2 regions of the Streptomyces sp. NPDC056738 genome follow, and region 2 is predicted to be linked to the other one. Evidence: predicted binding sites of a transcription regulator. Region 2 holds the regulator's gene; the other holds the start of a gene.
What was found. The regulator HspR, encoded in region 2, represses chaperone genes until heat shock. The targets are predictions, from matches to a motif close to TTGAGNNNNNNNNNCTCAA.
Positions count from the first base shown of each region.

Region 1: the regulator HspR is predicted to act here: its motif matches at 3,372-3,390, upstream of lon (endopeptidase La).

Region 1 is NZ_JBHTZF010000007.1:147,013-158,047, reverse strand. It holds gene ACFRIC_RS20060 (response regulator transcription factor) at 1-251, opposite strand, end outside; gene ACFRIC_RS20055 (spermidine synthase) at 365-1,039, opposite strand; gene ACFRIC_RS20050 (rhomboid-like protein) at 1,775-2,623, shown strand; gene ACFRIC_RS20045 (hypothetical protein) at 2,776-3,054, opposite strand; gene lon (endopeptidase La) at 3,413-5,827, shown strand; gene ACFRIC_RS20035 (lysozyme) at 5,962-6,780, opposite strand; gene ACFRIC_RS20030 (MarR family winged helix-turn-helix transcriptional regulator) at 7,079-7,597, shown strand; gene ACFRIC_RS20025 (protein phosphatase 2C domain-containing protein) at 7,808-8,596, opposite strand; gene ACFRIC_RS20020 (nitrate- and nitrite sensing domain-containing protein) at 8,953-11,035, shown strand, end outside.
Region 2 is NZ_JBHTZF010000004.1:421,593-432,627, forward strand. It holds gene ACFRIC_RS12975 (MraY family glycosyltransferase) at 1-128, shown strand, start outside; gene dnaK (molecular chaperone DnaK) at 276-2,120, shown strand; gene grpE (nucleotide exchange factor GrpE) at 2,117-2,776, shown strand; gene dnaJ (molecular chaperone DnaJ) at 2,810-3,997, shown strand; gene ACFRIC_RS12995 (heat shock protein transcriptional repressor HspR) at 4,005-4,457, shown strand; gene ACFRIC_RS13000 (PA14 domain-containing protein) at 4,529-6,202, opposite strand; gene ACFRIC_RS13005 (sugar ABC transporter substrate-binding protein) at 6,483-7,607, shown strand; gene ACFRIC_RS13010 (LuxR C-terminal-related transcriptional regulator) at 8,327-9,394, shown strand; gene ACFRIC_RS13015 (helix-turn-helix transcriptional regulator) at 9,463-10,455, opposite strand; gene ACFRIC_RS13020 (hypothetical protein) at 10,722-10,934, shown strand; gene ACFRIC_RS13025 (hypothetical protein) at 10,931-11,035, shown strand, end outside.

The DNA.
Region 1 (11,035 bases), on a different contig from region 2:
ACGCGCCGGCAGACCTCCAGACCGTCGAAGCCGGGCAGCATGATGTCGAGGATCAGCAGATCGGGCTGCCAAGCCTCGGCGGTGTCGACGGCGGCAGGGCCGTCGCCCGCGGTTTGCACGAGGAATCCCTCGGCTCGCAGACGGGCCGCGATGGCGTCGACGATCGTGGGGTCGTCCTCGACGACCAAAACCCGGCGCTGTGCGCCCGGGGTCGCCGCCGTGCCGTTCTGGGAGGTGTGTGTCTGCTCCATCGCCCGCCCCTGAAGTGTGCTTTCCGGAATCCGTGGGGTGATCCCATGACTGCGCTTGACGCTTGAATGATCCGCGTCAGGCAAGCAGGGTACGGGCAGTGGGTGCGGCTCGGCTATCCAGGCCTCACCGCGAGATGCACCACGTCGGGAACGCCCCGGGCAACGGGGATCACTTCGGTACGGACCCGTCGGAATCCGGCATTCCGCAAGGTTCCTTCAAATTCCGGAGAGGGCTGCGCCGACCACACCGCGAGGACGCCACCCGGCCTCAACGCCCTTGCGCAGCTTGCCAGTCCGGACGCCCCGTACAGTCCCGCGTTGCCCTCGGTGACCGTCCAGTCCGGTCCGTTGTCGATGTCGAGACACAGGGCGTCGAACGTGTCGGAGATCTCATTGACGTACTCGACGAGGTCCCTCTCGACGATGTCGGTGCGCGGGTCCGCGAGCGCCCGGGCCGAGAGCGCCGCGAGGGGGCCGTCCCGGTGCCAGTCGATGATCGCCCGTTCGCGCTCGACAACCGTGATGCGTCCCCAGCGGCGATCGGCCGCGGCGTGCGCCAGCGAGAACCCGACGCCGAGGCCGCCGATCAGCACGCTCGGCTCCGGGCGCCCGTCCAGGGCGTCGTACGCCGCGTCCATGAGGAGCCGCTCGGAACGCCCGTCGGAGGTGTCCATCAGGAAGCATCCGTTGGCGATGATCTGCAGCAGGTCGCCGTGGCGCCGCAGCACGACCTCGCCGTAGGGGCCCTGGCGACGGTCGATGACTTCGGGAGTCCTGTACGAGGTCATGGCCGCCATCCTGGCATTTTCACCTGTACGGGTCGCGGGAATTGCGGGCGCCGGTTCCCTCGGCCGCCGGAGTGACGGCGGGCCGCACGAGGTTGACCGGCCCACCCCTTTCTTGAGGAGTCCCTGAGAATCGGCCGTCACGTGGCGCCGGTCATAGACAGGGACGGAGGGGGCGCGAAGGCTGGCCCGCGACGGAAGGAGCGCCGCACCGTGGACCGGACCCCCACCGAAGACCCCTGCACGGCGGCCGCCCCGGCTCCCCGGTCCGCGACGGAAGTGGCCGCTCCCGTCACCCGGTCCTCCGCGCCGGCGGGCGAGGCCGCGGCGCGTACCGATGAGGGTTCCGTGTCGGCCGGTCGGGCCCCGGCGTCCGCCGGGCAGGCTTCCGTGTCTGCGGACGGGGTCGCCGCGCGTGCCGGTGGGGTGCCTGCGTCTGCCGGTGGGGTCGCCGCGCGTACCGATGGGGTGTCCGTGTCCGCTGGTGGGGTCGCCGCCGCGCGCACCGGTGGGATGCCTGTGTCCGCCTGTGGAGTCGCCGCCCGTACCGACGGGGTGTCCGTATCCGCCGATGGGGTCGCCGCCCGTACCGGTGGGGTGTCCGGGTCCGCCAGGCGGGTTCCGGTGTCCGCCGGGCAGGCTTCCGCCTCCGCGGACGGAGTCGCGGTGCACCCCGGCGAGGCCTCCGTGTCCGCCGGGGCGGATCGCGGTGCGGCTTCATCCGGTCCTCTCCCCGCGGTGCCGCGGCAACGCGGGTCCTGTTCCGGCCTCGCCCCGCGACCCGGCTCGGATTCAGTCCCCGGCCCCGCGCGAGGCGACGGTTCCGGACCGCCTGCCGTCCTCGGCCGCCCCGGCCGACCGCGCTTCCAGGGACTCCGGAGCCTGCTGCCCACCCCGCGGAGCACTCCCTTCACCTTCGGGTACGCGGCTGTCCTCGCCCTCGTCTCCTGGCTCGCCGGGCACACGCGCCCCGCGCTCGTCCACGCCCTGCACCAGGCGTCCAGCACGGACGTCGCGCACCTCGTACGGCACCCGGTGCTCGTGCTGATCGCGAGCGCGCTGTGGATCGTCGGCGGGATCGCCTCGCCGTACGCGGCCGGCTTCCTGCTCGTGCTGACCGCGCTGGAGCGCCGCACCGGCACGGCGTGGGCGGCCGGGGTCTTCCTGGCCGGGCACGTGGTGGCCACGCTGGTCACCGAGCTGCCGGTCGGTGTCGCGGTGCTGGCGGGCGGCCTGCCCGTCGGCTCGCTGCACCGGCTCGACTACGGCATCAGCTTCGGCGTCGCCGCGAGTGTCGGCTCGCTGGCGGGACTCCTGCCACCCTGGCTGGGCCGGCCCCTGCTGATCGGCTTCGGCGCGGTCCTCACCCAGGACCTGATCGTCCTCGCCGATCCGGTGACGGACGCGGGCCACCTGATCGCGCTGGCGATCGGCGTCGCGACCTGGCCCGCGGTCCGGCGTCGGCGACGCGGGCATCGCCCCGCCGCGTACGTCACACAGCCGGAACAGCCGGAACAGCCGGAACAGCCGGAACAGCCGGAACAGCCGCAAGGGGCGGAAGGGACGGAACAGGCCGCCCGGACCTGAGACGCGGGCTCCCCGACGAGCCGAGCCTCGCGATCGGACGTCCTCCCCGTCGAGAGTCACCTCGACCGGACGCCGCCCCGACCGGCTCACGGGCCCCTTCCCCGCCCCGGCGGACGAGAAGCGGCCCGTTGAGCCATCGGAGGGAGGACCGGCTAGCGGATGGGCGCCCCGTTGCGGGCGTCGGACGCGGACTGCCATGCCTGCATGCCCGCCAGGGAGGCCTCCTTGGCCTGCCGCCACTTGATGGCCGCCACCTGCGACGGAGGCACATCCATGGCGCGGATCATGCGCCGGCCCGCGCTGAACACGGCGGCGGCCGCGATGACCATGCCGGTGCACGCCACCAGGGCACCGGCCGCGGTCAGCACGGCACCGGTCGTGACGAGCCGGGTGTCGATCTCGAGCTTGCTCTGGGCGAGGTGATGGTTCATGACTCCACGATCCGAGCCGGACGGCCACCCCGCATCCCGGAGGGCGGCCCCGACGCCGCATCGGCCCGCGACGCTCGGCCCGCGACGCTCGGTCCGTGAGGCCGCGCGGTCCGTGAGGCCGCGCGGTCCGCGACGCCGCGCGGTCCGCGACGCCGCTCGGTCGCGACGCCGCTCGGTCGCGACGCCGCTCGGTCGCGACGCCGCTCGGTCGCGACGCCGCTCGGTCGCGACGCCCTCCACCAGGCCGCCCGGCCCGCGACTCCCGCCGATCGCTCACAGCGAACGCTCCCCAGGGAACATTGCGAGCCTCCCGTGCATTGAGTCGACATAACTCAACTTGACTGCCGAAGGGGAGATCATGGCTTCGACGTCCGCATCACTCACCCTGCCCGTGCTGCCGCTCGACGACGAGGTCGTGCTGCCCGGAATGGTGGTGCCGCTGGATCTGAACGACACCGATGTGCGTGCCGCGGTGGAGGCCGCTCAGGCCGCCGCCCGTTCAACGCCCGGAAAGCCTCAGGTACTCCTGGTGCCACGCATCGACGGGACCTACGCGAGCACCGGTGTGCTCGGCACGGTCGAGCAGGTCGGCCGGCTGGCCGACGGCGACCCGGGCGCGCTGATCCGGGGGCGTGGGCGCGTGAGGGTGGGCGCTGGGACCACCGGTCCCGGTGCCGCCCTGTGGGTCGAGGGCACCCGGGTCGAGGAGACCGTGCCCGACCCGCTGCCCGGCCGGGTCGCCGACCTGGTGAAGGAATACAAGGCCCTGGCGACGAGCTGGCTGCGCAAGCGCGCCGCCTGGCAGGTCGTGGACAGGGTGCAGCAGATCGACGACGTCTCCGCCCTTGCCGACAATTCCGGCTACTCACCGTTCCTCACCGTGGAGCAGAAGGTCGAGCTGCTGGAGACCGCCGACCCGGTGGCCCGCCTCAAGCTCGCCACCGAACAGCTCCGCGAGCACCTCGCCGAGCAGGATGTCGCCGAGTCCATCGCCAAGGACGTCCAGGAGGGCGTCGACAAGCAGCAGCGCGAGTTCCTGCTGCGCCGCCAGCTCGAAGCCGTACGCAAGGAGCTGCGCGACCTCAAGGGAGAGGACGGCGAGGACGAGTCCGACGACTACCGCGCCCGCGTGGAGGCGGCCGACCTTCCCGAGAGCGTCCGCGAGGCCGCCCTCAAGGAGGTCGAGAAGCTGGAGCGCTCCAGTGACCAGTCGCCGGAGGGAAGCTGGATCCGGACCTGGCTGGACACCGTCCTGGAGCTGCCCTGGAACGAGCGGACCGAGGACGCGTACGACATCAGGGGCGCCCAGGCCGTGCTCGACGCCGAGCACGCCGGTCTGGAGGACGTGAAGGAGCGCATCACCGAGTACCTGGCGGTGCGCAAGCGGCGTTCCGAGCGCGGTCTCGGGGTCGTCGGCGGCCGGCGCGGCGGCGCCGTGCTCGCGCTCGTCGGCCCGCCCGGTGTCGGCAAGACCTCGCTCGGCGAGTCCGTCGCGCACGCCATGGGCCGCAAGTTCGTCCGTGTCGCCCTCGGCGGCGTCCGGGACGAGGCCGAGATTCGCGGCCACCGCCGTACGTACGTCGGCGCGCTGCCCGGCCGGATCGTCCGGGCCATCAAGGAGGCCGGGTCGATGAACCCGGTGGTCCTGCTCGACGAGATCGACAAGGTCGGCTCCGACTTCCGGGGCGACCCGGCGGCGGCGCTGCTCGAAGTCCTCGACCCGGCGCAGAACCACACCTTCCGCGACCACTACCTGGAGGTCGAACTCGACCTCTCCGACGTGGTGTTCCTCGCCACGGCCAACGTCCTGGAGGCCATCCCGGAGGCCCTGCTCGACCGTATGGAGCTGGTCCGCCTCGACGGCTACACCGAGGACGAGAAGGTCGTCATCGCCCGGGACCACCTGCTGCCGCGCCAACTGGAGCGGGCGGGCCTGGAGAAGGAAGAGGTCGTCCTCGACGAGAGCGCGCTGCGCAAGCTCGCGGGGGAGTACACCCGGGAAGCGGGCGTACGGAACCTGGAGCGGGGCATCGCCCGGCTGCTGCGCAAGGTCGCGGCCCAGCACGAACTGGGCCGCCGGGAGCTGCCGTTCACGGTCACCGACGGCGATCTGCGCGAGCTCATCGGGCGCCCGCACCACGTGCCCGAGTCGGCGCAGGACCCGGCCGAGCGCCGTACGGCGGTGCCCGGTGTCGCCACCGGCCTGGCGGTCACGGGAGCGGGCGGAGACGTCCTCTACGTGGAGGCGTCGCTGGCCGACCCGGAGACGGGCGCGGCCGGTCTGACCCTCACGGGTCAGCTCGGCGACGTGATGAAGGAGTCGGCGCAGATCGCGCTCTCCTTCCTGCGCTCGCACGGCGCGGAGCTCGAACTCCCCGTCGGCGACCTGAAGGACCGCGGCGCGCACATCCACTTCCCGGCGGGCGCGGTCCCGAAGGACGGTCCGAGCGCGGGTGTCACGATGACGACCGCCCTGGCGTCGCTGCTGTCGGGCCGGCTGGTCCGCACGGACGTGGCCATGACCGGTGAGGTCTCGCTGACCGGGCGGGTCCTGCCGATCGGCGGGGTGAAGCAGAAGCTGCTCGCCGCGCACCGGGCGGGTGTCACGACCGTGATCATCCCCAAGCGCAACGAGGCCGATCTGGACGACGTCCCGGCCGAGGTCCTGGAGAAGCTCGACGTCCACACCGTCACGGACGTCCGCCAGGTCCTGGAGCTGGCACTGGCGCCGGCGACGAACGGTGCCGTGCCGGAGGTTCCGGTGGCGGCGTGACGGACGCGGCCGGAAGGGAAGGCCCGGGTCCCGTGAGGGAGGCCCGGGCCTTCGCCGTGCCGCGTGCCGTCACCTTCGCCGTACGACCGGCGGCCGGCTCCACGCCGGCCGCCGTGCCGTACGGCAGGTGCGTCTCAGCCGTTGGCGAGCGCCTGGACGCGGTCCAGGGCACCGTTGAACTTGTCGTGGTCCCCGACCGTCGGTCCGGACGACGTGTACTGCCACATCGTGTAGTAGTCCCAGCCCGCCGGGAGGGTCCCCGGATCGGAGGCGTACCGCGCGATCCACAGCGGGTTGGCGGAGGCGAAGCCGCCGTAGTTGCCCGTGCACTGCGTCCACCAGCTCGCGGCCGTGTAGATCACCGCGTCACGGCCGGTCCTGGCCCGGTACTGGCTGAGGAAGCTGCTGATCCAGCTCACCATCGCGCTCTGGGTCTTGCCGTAACAGGCTGCCCCGTACGGGTTCCACTCGATGTCGAGCGTGCCCGGCAGCGTCCTGCCGTCGCCCGACCAGCCGCCGCCGTGGTCGACGAAGTAGTTGGCCTGGGTGGCGCCCGTCGTGGTGTCCGGGGTCGCGAAGTGGTAGGACCCGCGGATCATGCCGATGTTGTAGGCGCCGTTGTACTGCTGGGCGAAGTACGGGTTCGTGTAGTACGTCCCCTCGCTCGCCTTGGTGTAGGCCCACCTGACCCCGCTGTTCCACAGCGTCGACCAGGCGACGTTGCCCTGGTACCCGGCGACGTCGACCCCTTCCGTCTGGGTGGCGTCGCCGGTGGTCGGCGTGCCGCCCTGACCGTCGTGGGCGACGACTCCCATGCCCATCCGGGCGGTGCCCCGGGCGGGGATGTCGGCGGCGGAGGAGGGGAGGGTGGAGAGGAGGGAGAAGGCGGCGAGCAGGGTTCCGGCCGCGAGCAGGCGCAGGCGGCGGGCCGTTCCGGATCTGTGCACGGACATGTGCGTGCCTCCGAAGGGCGAGGGAGCTCCGGAGCCCTGGGGGAGCCCTGACGGAGCTCGGTGGGGGGAAAGCGCGGGCATGCGTGCCCCGGGGGGATCAGGTCGTCCTTGACCTGGGAGTGGCGTGCGCATGCCAGTAAATGTGTCTGATAAAGAAGCTACGCACGTAGACGACGGCGTGGGAAGAGGGGCCGGAGGCTGCCGTTGGTCTACGCCTGCGAAATACTGGCGGAGCTGCGGCAACGGTGAGTTCTGGCAGAAACTTTCAGGATCGGGAAACCGGGTCAGGGGTGCTGACGTGCACGAGGGCGGGAACGACGGCGGACGTCCGGTCGAATCCGGCGTGTCGGGAAATGGTATGGACCGGCCCGCGGCGCACGGGGTCGGGGACCGCGAGTTCCTTTCCCTGGAGCGGGAGTTGACCGTGTTCCTGCGCCGCGCCCGTGCCAACCAGGGGGAGATGGCCCGCGAGGTGCATCCGGACCTGGAGTCCGCCGCGTACGGACTCCTCGTCCGTCTGGAGGAGTGCGGCCGCCAGCGCGCCACGGAACTCGCCGCCTACATCGGCGTCGGCAAGGCCACGATGTCCCGGCAGCTCCGCGCCCTGGAGGAGCTGGGTCTGGTCGCGCGCGAACCCGACCCCGCCGACGGCCGCGCCTGGCTCGTCCACCTCACCGACGAGGGCCGCGGCCGTGTCTCCAGCGTCCGCGAGGCCCGCCGGGCCCGCTACGTCCGCCAGCTCGCCCACTGGGACCAGAACGAGGTGGCGGAACTCGCCCGACTGCTGAACCAACTCAACCGCGGAATGGAGAAGTAGCCCTGCCGGGCGCCCACGGCTCCCCCAGCTCGACGCACGACCCCTCCCGCCCCCGACCACCCACAGCCTTCGGCCCTGCAGAACCTCCCTCGGCCACCCAGAACCTGGCACGGCCCCGCAGAACCTCGAACGGCCACTCACCACTGCCGGCCACGCGGCCCCGGCCGGCAACAACCCTTCAGGGCCCGGGGCCCTCCCGTCCGTCTCCGATCAGAGCTCCACGAACACCACCGTCGCGTCGTCGTGTGTCTTGCCGCGCCGTGATCCCGGTCGAGCCGCCGCGTCCGCGCGCTCCAGGCCGCGTACGCGTTCGACGAGCGAGGCGGAGCCCTCCTCGCGCACCAGCGCGAACAGCTCGGACCAGTCACCCGCGTGGAACCGCTCCACCCATCGGCTCGCGCCGTCCGAGAGAGCCGTCAGGGCGCGGACCGAGGACCGGGGGAGCGTGCCCGTCACCGCGCGCGAGGCCACCGAGGGATCCGCCGCCGCAGTGAAGAAGCCGCCCTCCTTGTTGCGGACGGTGGAGTCGGCGACGGCGTCCGAGACGAGGGATGTGCGCGGGAGCCGGGAGAGGCGGTCGTCCAGCAGGACGGCGACCTCCCCGGCGGGGGATTCCACCAGCAGCGCCGAGTCCGAGAGGACCAGGTACTCCACCTGCGACGCGGACCACCGCGCGAGGACCACGGTTGCCTGGGGCGTACGCGGGTGAGAAAGGTCACAGGTGTCGGCGTGCGCCTCGGCGACGCGGCGAATCGCCCGGGACAGGACCTCCGGCAGGGGCAAATCCCCCTGCGAAACGGACAGTTCGGTCAGCGCTCCGCCGAGCCGTGCGGAGAACCAGGGGACCGAATGCAGACAGCCGTCGTCACCCCGGGGAGGTGTCACCCCGTCGAGCACGACCAGTGAACCGCCTTGTCCTGAAGCGGGAAGCCCGACCGATGCGAAGTCCTCATTGGGGCGGTCCGGGTCTCCGGGCTCCGACACGAGTTCAGTGCGCATTCCGCCAGTCTGCACGAGCCCTTCACAAGGGCTCCGGAAGACGCCGGGCGACGCCCGACGTGCGGTTCAGCGGCACGGGCGCCGGGTTTGGCCTGGAATGATCGACTCCGGCAAGGCGTGGCGGCGAATACTGCCAAAGCCCGTCCCCGACGTCCAACCGGCCCGCCGCGCGGGCCGGTCGCGGGCGCCGGGGAGACTTGCCCGCCAACTCCCCTCCGATGTTCACTCCTTCGGGTGGCGGGTCAGATGATGCGGGACCACTGCCCACCGGCACTGGGAGGGTCGGGAGCCGTACCGGGCGTACGCCGCGATTGACGGGACGTCACCCGGGCCCCAAATGGGTACACGAGTCAGGAATGCGAGCACCGGTGCAGAAGACGCGGCCGAGGCGCACAGGCAAGAAGACGGCCTCCAACTCCACAGAGGGTGGCGCCGTGGGCGACGCCACCGACTCCACGGGCCGGGGCAGGACCGCCCACGTACGCAACCGGCTGATCGTGGCCGTGGCGGTCGTCGCGGCCGCCATCGCCGGAGCCGGCGCGCCCATGGTGCTGTCCGCCTCACAGCAACTGAACGACTCCCAGAACCTGGTGACGCTCGCCGAGCGCACCCAGCAGGCGCTGACCCTCGCGCACGCGCTGGCCGACGAGCGCGACGAGGTCACCTCGTACGTCGCCGCCGGCAGGCCCCAGGCCAAGGCCCCCTCCGAGAAGCGCAGCGCCCTGGTCGACCGGCAGGTCGACGAACTGCGCGCGGACGCGGACGCCCCCGCCGCCCTGCTCCAGGACCTCGACGGCATCGCGACGCTCAGGCGAGCGGCGCTCACCGGCAAGAGCACCGCTCTCGAAGCGCACCAGTCGTACTCCGACGCCATCGCCGAACTCCACGCCCTCGCCGAGGACCTGGCCGACCGGATGCCGCCGCGCGCGGGCTCCGGCGCGCACTCCCTCGCCGAGCTGGACACCGCCGTCCAGCAGTCCGCCGCCGCCCGCGGACTGCTCCTCGCGGCCCTCGGCATCCCCCACACCACCCAGAGCGTCTACAACCCGATCACGGGTCTGACGAGCACCACGAACGTCTCCTCGGCCGCCGCCACCAAGCAGCGCGACGCGCTGAGCGCCGCCGCCCAGCAGGCGCGCCTGCGCTCCGACGCGGCCGTCGCGGACTTCCGCGAGACCGCGCCCAAGCAGGCCGTGACGTCGTACGACTCCACGGTCACCGGCCCCGACGTCGGCTCCGCGGAGAAGTACCTGGCGAACCTCACCGGTCAGCCCAAGCTCTCCGACTCCGCGCTCGGCACCGACACCAAGAAGCTGGACGCGGCCCTGTCCGCGCGGGTCGACCTGATGCGCGGCGCGGAGGCCTCCCTCAACGACCACCGCACCAAGGACCTCGCGAAGCTGCGGGACGACGACGTCACCGCCCTGGAGCTGCGCGTCACCCTCCTCGGCGTCCTGATGCTCGTCGCGGCCGGCATGACGATGGCCATGGCCCGCAGCCTCACCCGGCCGCTCGCCGTCCTGCGGCTCGGCTCGGCCCGCCTCGCCGCCGATCCGGCCGCCGCGGAACCGGTCAAGTTCACCGGCCGCAACGACGAGTTCGCCCAGGTCGTCCGCTCCGTCAACGCGCTGCACCAGCACGTGGCCACGCTGCACGAGCGGAACTCCACCCTCGAAGGCGACCGCAAGCACCTCATCGGCCAGCGCCAGCAGATGGCCGACGAGCGCGACCGGCTGCGCGGCGAACTCGCCGAGGCGGCGGCCCACCTGGAGCAGGTGCGCGGCACCATCCACAGCACCTTCGTGAACCTCGCGCTGCGCACGCTGGGTCTCGTCGAGCGCCAGCTCGGCGTCATCGAGGGCCTCGAGGAGCGCGAGCAGGACCCGGACCGCCTCTCCACCCTCTTCAAGCTGGACCACTTCGCCACCGTCATGCGGCGGCACAGCGAGAACCTCCTCGTCCTCGCCGGCGCCGAGCACGTCCAGCACCACGCGGGCCCGGTCCCGCTCGTCGACATCGCGCGGGCCTCGGTCAGCGAGATCGAGCGGTACGAGCGGGTACGGATCGCCGCGCTGCCCCCGCACGCGCACATCGCCGGGTACGCCGCCGACGACATCAGCCACCTGGTGGCCGAACTCCTGGAGAACGCCACCTCGTTCTCGCCGCCCGACGTACCCGTCGAGGTCTCCGGCTGGCTGCTGGAGAGCGGTGACGTGATGCTCTCCGTGCAGGACGAGGGCATCGGCATGACCGACGACCGGATGAGGCACCTCAACGCCCGCCTCTCCGAGTTCGACCCCGAGGACACGTACGACCAGGAGAGCGGCGAGGGACTCGGGCTCGGCCTGTACGTCGTGGCCCGGCTCGCCCACCGGCACGGTGTACGCGTGAAGCTGCGCGAGCAGAAGCAGGGCGGGGTGGCCGCCGTGGTCGTCCTCC
Region 2 (11,035 bases):
GTCCCGGGGTGCGTCCGCGCCGTGTCCATCCGCATGCGATCCCCGCCCCCGGGGGACCCGTCCCGAGAGTGCTCGGGCGTCCCGGGCGTCCCCGTCCGGAGTCTCCCGGCGCGGTGAAGGTTCACTGACACAGCGAGAAAGGCGCAGGTCAGAAGCTCCATGCGTGTAAGGAGCGGATAAGAGTTGAGCCCCCACGACTCAGGTCTGTTGACCGGGAGCCGGACGTCGTGCACACTTGAGTCCGTTCCACTCAAGTCATTGCTGGAGGAATCGAAATGGCACGTGCGGTCGGCATCGACCTGGGCACGACTAACTCCGTCGTCAGCGTTCTCGAAGGCGGCGAGCCCACCGTCATCACCAACGCCGAAGGCGCCAGGACCACGCCGTCCGTCGTCGCCTTCGCGAAGAACGGCGAGGTGCTCGTCGGCGAGGTCGCCAAGCGCCAGGCGGTCACCAACGTTGACCGGACCATCCGTTCGGTGAAGCGTCACATGGGCACCGACTGGAAGATCGAGCTCGACGGCAAGAGCTTCAACCCGCAGCAGATGAGCGCCTTCATCCTGCAGAAGCTGAAGCGCGACGCCGAGGCGTACCTGGGCGAGAAGGTGGCCGACGCGGTCATCACCGTCCCGGCGTACTTCAACGACTCCGAGCGCCAGGCGACGAAGGAAGCCGGCGAGATCGCCGGTCTCAACGTCCTTCGTATCGTCAACGAGCCCACCGCGGCCGCGCTCGCGTACGGCCTCGACAAGGACGACCAGACGATCCTCGTCTTCGACCTCGGTGGCGGCACCTTCGACGTGTCCCTCCTGGAGATCGGTGACGGCGTCGTCGAGGTGAAGGCCACCAACGGTGACAACCACCTCGGTGGTGACGACTGGGACCAGCGCGTCGTCGACTACCTGGTGCAGCAGTTCCGCTCCGGCCACGGCGTGGACCTCGCCAAGGACAAGATGGCGCTCCAGCGTCTGCGCGAGGCCGCCGAGAAGGCCAAGATCGAGCTGTCCTCGTCCACCGAGACCTCGATCAACCTGCCCTACATCACGGCTTCCGCCGAGGGCCCGCTGCACCTGGACGAGAAGCTCACGCGCGCCCAGTTCCAGCAGCTCACCGCCGACCTGCTCGAGCGCTGCAAGACGCCGTTCCACAACGTCATCAAGGACGCGGGCATCCAGCTCTCCGAGATCGACCACGTCGTTCTCGTCGGCGGCTCCACCCGTATGCCCGCCGTCGCCGAGCTCGTCAAGGAGCTGACCGGCGGCAACGAGGCCAACAAGGGTGTGAACCCGGACGAGGTCGTCGCCATCGGCGCCGCGCTCCAGGCCGGTGTCCTCAAGGGTGAGGTCAAGGACGTCCTGCTCCTCGACGTGACCCCGCTGTCCCTCGGCATCGAGACCAAGGGCGGCATCATGACGAAGCTCATCGAGCGGAACACGACGATCCCGACCAAGCGGTCCGAGATCTTCACCACCGCCGAGGACAACCAGCCCTCCGTTCAGATCCAGGTCTACCAGGGCGAGCGCGAGATCGCGGCGTACAACAAGAAGCTCGGCATGTTCGAGCTGACGGGTCTGCCGCCGGCCCCGCGCGGTGTCCCGCAGATCGAGGTCGCCTTCGACATCGACGCCAACGGCATCATGCACGTGACCGCGAAGGACCTCGGCACGGGCAAGGAGCAGAAGATGACCGTCACCGGCGGCTCCTCGCTGCCGAAGGACGAGGTCGACCGCATGCGCCAGGAGGCCGAGAAGTACGCGGAGGAGGACCACGCCCGCCGCGAGGCCGCCGAGACCCGCAACCAGGGCGAGCAGCTCGTCTACCAGACCGAGAAGTTCCTCAAGGACAACGAGGACAAGGTCCCCGGCGAGATCAAGACCGAGGTCGAGGCCTCCGTCGAGGAGCTGAAGGCCGCGCTCAAGGGCGAGGACATCGCCGAGATCCGCACCGCCACCGAGAAGGTCGCCGCGGTCTCGCAGAAGCTCGGCCAGGCCATGTACGCCGACGCCCAGGCCTCCCAGGCCGCGGGTGGCGACGCCCACGGCGCCGAGGCCCCGAAGGCCGACGACGACGTCGTCGACGCCGAGATCGTCGACGAGGACCGCCGGGACGGTGCCGCGTGACGGAGGAGACCCCGGGCTTCGAAGAGCAGCCCGACGTCCCTTCCGGCGCCACCTCTGACGACGCCGAGCCGCAGACCGCCACCCCCTCTGCGGAGGGGGCGGCGGCCCCGGACGGGGACGCAGCAGCACAGTTGACCGGCCTGACAGCACAGTTGGACCAGGCGCGCATGGCTCTGTCCGAGCGCACCGCGGACCTCCAGCGCCTCCAGGCCGAGTTCCAGAACTACCGCCGCCGTGTCGAGCGCGACCGGATCGCGGTCAGGGAGGTCGCCGTGGCGAGCCTCCTGACCGAACTCCTGCCCGTGCTCGACGACATCGGCCGCGCGCGGGATCACGGGGAGCTCGTCGGCGGATTCAAGTCCGTCGCCGAATCGCTGGAGACCGTCGCGGCGAAGATGGGGCTCCAGCAGTTCGGCAAGGAGGGCGAGCCCTTCGACCCGACGATCCACGAGGCCCTGATGCACTCGTACGCGCCGGACGTCACGGAGACGACGTGCGTGGCGATTCTGCAGCCGGGGTATCGCTTCGGCGAGCGCACCATCCGCCCCGCGCGGGTGGCCGTCGCCGAACCGCAGCCCGGGGCGCAGCCGGTCAAGGCCGAGGACTCGGCCGAGGCGGCGGAGGACAAGGAGAGCGGTGGCCCGGACGAGGGCTGAGCTTGAACGGACGAGGAAGGAGGGACGTCGGGGATGAGCACCAAGGACTTCATCGAGAAGGACTTCTACAAGGTCCTCGGCGTCCCCAAGGACGCCACCGAGGCCGAGATCAAGAAGGCGTACCGGAAGCTCGCCCGCGAGTTCCACCCGGACGCCAACAAGGGCAACGCCAAGGCCGAGGAGCGCTTCAAGGAGATCTCCGAGGCGAACGACGTGCTCGGCGACCCCAAGAAGCGCAAGGAGTACGACGAGGCACGCGCCCTCTTCGGCAACGGTGGCTTCCGGCCGGGTCCCGGCGCGGGCGGCGGCAACTTCAACTTCGACCTGGGCGACCTCTTCGGAGGGGGCGCCCCGGGTCAGGGAGCGGGAGGGGCCGGCGGCTTCGGCGGCGGCATAGGTGACGTCTTCGGGGGCCTGTTCAACCGCGGCGGCGCCACCACGGGCACGCGGACGCAGCCCCGGCGCGGCCAGGACATCGACACCGAGGTCACCCTCTCCTTCACGGAGGCGGTGGACGGCGCGACCGTTCCGCTGCGGATGACCTCGCAGGCGGCCTGCAAGGCCTGTTCGGGCACCGGCGACAAGAACGGCACACCGCGCGTGTGCCCGACCTGTGTCGGCACCGGGCAGGTGGCGCGGGGCTCGGGCGGCGGGTTCTCGCTCACGGACCCGTGCCCGGACTGCAAGGGCCGCGGCCTCATCGCCGAGCACCCCTGCATGGAGTGCGCGGGCAGCGGGCGGGCCAAGTCGTCCCGCACGATGCAGGTCCGCATCCCCGCGGGCGTCAGCGACAACCAGCGGATCCGGCTGCGGGGCAAGGGCGCTCCCGGTGAGCGCGGCGGCCCGGCCGGCGACCTGTACGTCACCGTCCACGTGGACGCGCACCCGGTCTTCGGCCGCAAGGACGACAACCTCACCGTCACCGTGCCCGTCACCTTCGCGGAGGCGGCGCTGGGCGGCGAGGTGAAGGTGCCGACGCTGGGCGGCCCGCCGGTGACGCTGAAGCTGCCGCCGGGCACCCCCAACGGACGCACGATGCGCGCCCGGGGCAGGGGCGCGGTCCGCAAGGACGGCACGCGGGGCGACCTCCTCGTCACCGTCGAGGTGACGGTCCCCCAGGACCTGTCCGGCAAGGCTCGTGACGCGCTGGAGGCGTATCGCGAGGCGACCGCGGGTGAGGATCCGCGGGCGGAGCTGTTCCAGGCCGCGAAGGGAGCATGACGGAGCCATGGACACGACCGGTCGTCGACGCAACCCCTATGAACTGACCGAGGAGACCCCGGTCTACGTCATCTCGGTGGCGGCCCAGCTCTCCGGACTGCACCCGCAGACCCTGCGTCAGTACGACCGGCTCGGTCTGGTCTCTCCCGACCGCACCGCCGGCCGGGGCCGGCGCTACTCGGCCCGCGACATCGAACTGCTGCGGACCGTGCAGCAGTTGTCGCAGGACGAGGGCATCAACCTCGCCGGCATCAAGCGCATCATCGAGCTGGAGAACCAGGTGGCCGCGCTCCAGTCCCGCGTGGCGGAGCTGGAGTCGGCCCTGGACGGCGCGGCGGTGGCCATGCAGCAGCGCGAGGCCGCGGTGCACGCGTCCTACCGCCGTGACCTGGTCCCGTACCAGGAGGTCCAGCAGACGAGCGCCCTGGTGGTCTGGCGCCCCAAGCGGACGTCCGACTGACCTCCACGCTCGGCCGGAGGGGCCCCACGGTTCACCTGAACCGTGGGGCCCCTTCGTGTGCCGTCAGGCGGTCAGCGGTTGACCATGACCTCGACGGAGGCGGCGTTCTCGCCCTTGCGGCCGTAGGCGTCCACGGCGCGGACGGAGACCGTGCAGGGGCCCGTGTACTGCGGGGTCCAGGAGACGGTGTCCGACGCGGTGAACTGTGTGCCGCTGAAGCCGCAGGCGCCGGAGACGTCCCACGCGTACCCCTTCAGCAGCCGTGCCTCGTCGCCCGTCCCGGGGCGCACCCCGACACTGATGGGGAAGCGGGTGCCGCCTTCGGAGAGCACGGTCAGCCGCGGCGCGGCGGGACCGGTGGCGGTGGCCGGCGTCAGACGGTCGACGGTGGTCTGCGCCGAGGGGTTCGACTCGGCTCCTCCGTTGTCGACCGAGGCGACGTAGTAGTACGCGGTGCCCTTCGGGGCGGAGGTGTCGTCGTAGGAGACGGCCGTCGCCCCGGCGCTGCCCACCAGGATCCAGGCGCCCTGCGCGGACGTGCGGCGGTAGACGTGGAATCCGGTGACCATCGCGTCGGGGTCCTGTGCCGGGGTCCAGGAGACGCGGGTCGAGGCGTCGGTGGGCGTGCCCAGGACCGAGGCCGGCGCGGGCGCCGTGGACTCCTCCGGGCGCATGAGCGTCAGGCCGTCGGAGACGGGGGAGACGTTCCCGGCGCCGTCGACGGCCTGGACGGTGTACCGGTAGTCGGTCCCCACCTGCGCGATCCGGTCCGTGTAGGAGGTCCCGAACACGATCTCCGGCCCGTCGGGGTCGCTCTGCCCGGTCGGCGCGGCCCACACCTCGTAGTGGTCGACGTCCGCGGAGGAGGCCTGCCAGGTCAGGGTGTTGCCCGCGGTGGTGCCCCGGCCCGACAGACCGGTGACGCGCGCCGGGGCCGTCCGGTCGGTGGTGGTCACCGGGCGGTCCGTGGTGCCGGAGGACTCGTTGCCCGCCTTGTCGTAGGCGCGGACCTCGTAGTAGTAGGTGGCGCCGGTCGCGGGGAGGGAGGTGTCCGTGTACGACGTGGTCGTCGTCGTGGTGGTGCGCAGGGTCCAGGTGGTGCTGCCCTTGAGGCGGCGGTAGACGCGGTAGCCGGCGAGGTCCATCTCCTGGTTCTTGGACCAGGAGACCTTGGCCCGGCCGGTCGCGGTGTCGTACGACGCCGAGGAACCCGCGGGGACGAGTGGCTTGGTTTTGTCGGTACCGGCCGAAGTGACGGGTTTGTAGGCGAAAGTGACGTTCGCCTTGCCTGTCCAGTTGACGAAATCGACGCGCAGTGTGTGTTTTCCGGACGGAATGGTCAGGCTGACCGTTTTTGACTGTGTGGCCGATACGTTCTTCCAGAGGTCGACTTTGCGTATGTCGTCCAGATAGACCCGAATTCCGTCCTGGGTGGTGACGGGCAGGGTGAAGGGGCCGCCCGAGCCGAAGTCGCGGGTCACCGTCCAGCGGACGCCGAAGTTGTCGGCGGGAAGTCCGGACGCGGGCGCGCCGGAGCCCCAGTTCTGGTCGATCGCCGTATCGCAGTCCGTCTTCTTCGGTGTGCCCGAGAAGGTGGTGTTCGCGTAGAACTGCCGCTTATAGACGGGCGATGTGCAGTTGGTCACTGCGGAGGCGGCCGGGCCGGCTGCGGTGAGCAGGCCGCCCGCGGTGGCGAGCACGAGGGCCGAGGAGACGGCGCCCTTCGTGACAGGGGCTCTGTGCATGTGTTCCTTCAGGTCTGCCGATCGTCAACGGCGGTTAAAAACCGTCGACGATCACGACTCCTGTGAACGGAACTTGGTTGTACCTGTGAATGACAGAAGGTGAAGCTGAGGGGATCGGTCAGTGGATGGGCGTAGTCTTTTCCCGTCGCGTTCACTTGTGGAACACGAAACGCCGTTGCCATCTCGTTAAGTGGTTACTCCTTGACGCTGAGGTGATCGCCGCGTTGGCTTTCAGCCACCTGGGTCGCAATGCTGCAACCTCGCCCGGAAGGCACCTGATGTGAAGACTCGTAACACCGGCCTCCGCCGTACCGTCATAGCGGTGGCCTCGTCGGCCACCGCCCTCACCCTTGCCGGATGCGGCGTGGCCGGCTTCGGCGGGGGCAGTAGCTCGGCCAGCGCCACGAAGGGCGACGACATCACGGTCGGCCTGCTCCTTCCGGAGAAGGCGAACACCCGTTACGAGAAGTTCGACTACCCGATCATCCGGGAGCAGGTGCAGAAGCTCACCGAGAAGAAGGGTGACGTCCTGTACCTGAACGCGGAGCAGGACGCCGCGAAGCAGCTCCGCCAGATGCAGCAGATGATCGACGACAAGGTCGACGTCATCCTCGTGGACGCGGTCGACTCGGTGACGATCGCCAAGGGCGTGCGCAAGGCCAAGGAGGCCGGGATCCCGGTCATCGCCTACGACCGCCTGGCGCAGGGCCCGATCGACGCGTACATCTCCTTCGACAACGAGCTGGTCGGCGAGACCCAGGGCAAGGCCCTCGTCGCCGCGCTGGGCTCCAACTCGGCCTCGAAGAAGATCATCATGATGAACGGCTCGCTGACCGACCCGAACGCCGCGCAGTTCAAGTCGGGTGCCAAGTCCGAGCTCGAGGACAAGGTGATCATCGCGGCCCAGTACGACACCAAGGACTGGAACCCGGTCAACGCCAAGGCCAACATGGAGAAGTCCATCCAGTCCGTCGGTCTGAGCAACATCGCCGGTGTCTACGCCGCCAACGACGGCATCGCGGGCGCGGTCATCGACGCGTTCAAGGCCGCGGGCGTCAGCAAGGTGCCGCCGGTCACCGGCCAGGACTCCGAGCTCATCGCCGTGCAGCGGATCATCAAGGGCGACCAGTACATGAGCGTGTACAAGTCGTACCCGCAGGAGGCCAACGCGGCCGCCGAGATGGCCGTCGCCCGGGTCCAGGGCCGCTCGATCGAGTTCGACGCGCTCACCCGCGACAAGGTCAGCAGCCCCACGAACAAGGACATCCCGTCCCAGCTCGTGCCCGTCGTGGCGCTCACCAAGGACAACATCGAGGACACGGTCGTCCAGGACGGCATCTACCCCGTCGCCAAGATCTGCACGGCGCCCTACAAGTCGCTCTGCGGTTCGCTCGGCATCAAGTAGGACGCACCAAGCAGGACGCCCCGCCCGGCCGTCTCGGCACCGAGACGGCCGGGCGAGGACCAGCACGGTTCCGGCCCCGCCGCGGACGAGCGCCCCCAGCGCCACCCCGCCCGGGGCCGTTCCGCTGTCCCGGCTCGGGAATCCCCCTCAGGAGCGCCGCGCCTCCGTAGGAGCGCTGTACGGCCTTCTGCGCGCCCGAGCGCCCGCGCCTGCCCACTCCGGCGCCTCGCGCCCCTCGCGGCGCCCCTCCGCGGCTGTGCGCCCCCTCCGGCATGATCCCCTCGCCTCCGTCGCCGGGCATCCGCGACGGGCGCCGATCGACCCGATCCACAGGGTGTGTGAACTTTCCGGTACCGCAGGTGGGGGAAGCTCAGGTTCCGGTTCTGTGTGTGGGGTCGTGCGGGTGAAAGCCGCGGTGGTACGGCTGATCGTTTCAAGTCTCCTTGCCGTGAACCGAGTTGGGTTCTCCGGGGGAGGAGGTGGGGTGTCGGCGCCGCGGTTCGGGAAGGGCTTCGGGAGGGCGGGCGGCCGGTGCCTTCAGCTTGTTGCAAGGGCCCCGGCGGAGGTCCGGATTTATGCGGGCGAGCCGGGGCGAACGGACGCTCCTCGGCCGCGCAGCCTTGTTGCGATGCAGGACGCGTCCGCGCATAGTTGCGCTGCGGAGGACGCCCTGACGCGGGGCTCACGCCAGGGGTTGGAGCTGGAGCCAGGGGTGGGAGATGGCCGGGCACGGGACGGACAGGCATCCGCACGGCGCTGACCGGCTGTGCGACGCGGGCGACCGGGTGTACTCCCGGGCCGTGCGGCGGGGCCGGGTGCCCCGCGAGGACGCCGAGTCGGTGCCCTGCCTGCTGGAACTGGCGCTGCTGCACCCTGATCCGGACGACATGGGCTGGCTGGTGCCGACCTCGCCCCAGGAGGTCATGAACCGGCTCCTGCGCGGTGTGTACGAGGAAGTCAGCGCGAGCCAGGCCCGGGTGGGCGACGCGGTGTCGGCCTTCGAGTGGTACGCGGGGCTCGGCGGCCGGGTACGGGCACCGGCCGAAGGTGTGGCGATCCGGGTCCTCGACGGGCTGCCGCGGATCCACGCGGCCATGGACAAGGCCACCGAGGAGTGCACCCGCGAGGTCCTGACCGTGCAGCCGGGCGGCATCCGGCGCGAGGACGAACTCGTCGAAGGGCTGCACCGGGCGCAGGAGATGCGCCGGCGCGGGGTGCGGATGCGCGATCTGTACACCCACGTGGCCCGGCACGGCCAAGGCCTGCTGAACTACATGGAGTTGATGGGCGACGCCGCCGAGGCCCGTACCCTCGACGAGGTCGTGGAGCGGCTCATCCTCTTCGACCGAACGGTCGCGTTCATCCCCGCCAACCCGGACCGCACGATCGCGCTGGAGCTGCGCCACCCGGCGCTGGTGGACTACCTGGTGACGGTCTTCGAGCGGCTGTGGCGCCTGGCGATCCCGCTGACCTCGCCCATGCCGTCGACGGGCATCGAGGGCATCACCCACCGGGAGCGCTCCATCGCGGCGCTGCTGGCCGAGGGGCATCAGGACGCGGTGGTCGCGGAGCGCCTGGGCATCAGCGTGCGGACCTGCCGGGCGCACATCGCCCGGCTGTCGGAGACGCTGGGCGCCGCGAGCCGGACGCAGTTGGGCGTGCGGATCGCCCAGGCGGGTCTGGACGGGCCGCAGCGTTCCCCCGGCCCCGAACCGGTGGCCGTCGCCGAGGCCGCCGCCCCGAAGGCCCCCGCCGTGCCCGACCGCGGTTCCCCGACCGGCCGTTGAGGGCCGCGGTCAGGGAACGGCCACCACAGCCCGGCCGGCCCCGTCGGACGCCCTGCCGCCGGCCGGGGTCACTCCCCTCCCTCGGGCTGGTCCAGGAGCCCCGACTGCGCGATCAGGAAGCCGAGTTGGGCCCGGCTCCCGCTGCCGAGGGCGGAGGCCAGCTTGGCGATGTGGGCGCGGCAGGTGCGGACGTTCATGCCGAGGCGGCGGGCGATGGCCTCGTCGACGTGCCCCTCGATGAGCAGTTTCGCGATCGAGCGCTGGACGCCGGTGATGCCGTTGGGCCCGACGTCGTTCGGGACGTCCTCGGTCAGCGGGACCGCCCGCTGCCAGAGCTGCTCGAAGACCTTGCTCAGGTACAGCACCAGCCCGGGGTGGCGGAGTTCGAGGGCGACCCGCCGGTCGTCGCTGGCCGGGATGAAGGCGACGGTCCGGTCGATGACGATCAGCCGCTCGATGAGTTCCTCCAGGGTGCGGACCTGGATCCTGCCCCCGGATATGCGCTCCACGTACGCGAGCGTCCCCTGGCTGTGCCGCGCGGTGTGCTGGTAGAGCGTGCGGATGCGCACCCCGCGGTCGGTCAGCGGCCGGTCGCGCTCCAGTGCCTGCATCAGCGCGTCGGCGGGCCGGCCGCCGCCCGGCTGGATCGTCAGCATCTCCGTCTGGCACTCGGCGGTGGCCGAATTGAGTGCCGCGTTGATGCGGTCGAATCCCTCCAGGACGGTGATGGCGTGGATACTCGCGGTGCTCTGCGTGCTGATCGCGATGAACGGGTCGAAGGAGTCGGTCAGTTCGATCGCGAGCCGGCGGCGTTCCTGGATCTCCCGTTCCAGGGGCTGCAGGCGCTGGGCGAGCGCGACCGACGGCGGGACGGGGCGCAGCCACTTCTCGTCGTCGGGGTCGGGATGAAGCAGCGCGAACTCCAAGAGGCAAGGGGCTGTTTCCACTTCGACCCGCGTGATGCGGCCGGAGTGCAACGCACTGGCGTAAAGGCGTGTTCCTTCGTCACACAACGTGGTGACAGCGTGGGGATGTGTCGGTTGTGAGTTGTTTGTGGGCAAATCTCCACCCCCCAGGGTCCTGAACGTGCAGGAACATGATGCATCGCTGCTGTGGCATTGACGTGCCTGAATGAGCCATCGTCTTGTGACGACGGGGGAGAAGATTCCATCAAGTGAGGACGAAGCCGACTATGCGAGCGAGATTGCTTGGTTCAGTGCTTGCCGCAGTCTTCTCTGTCGCTGTGGCGTCCGGCTCCCTGGGAGCCTCGGGTCTTGATGCCGGGGGTGCCCGGACCTGGGCCGGCCCGGACAGCGGTTGGACCAGCGTGAAGGCGACCATGGCGGACAGCGGCTGGACCGCCGCCGAGGCCGTGCCGGGCGACAGCGGCTGGACCGACATCGAGGCCGCGGCGCTCCCGGGCGACAGCGGCTGGGACAGCGTGAAACTGACCCCGGCGGACAGTGGCTGGAACAGTGCCGAGGCCACGGCTCTGGGCGACAGCGGCTGGACGATCATCTCCGCGAGCGCAGAAGCATGAGCATTCCTCCCGACGACCGCTCCTTCCGCCGGGAGATGGCCACGGCCTACCGGTCCGGCTGGCACTTCATCGACCTGGTCACCGCCATCCCCTACAGCGGC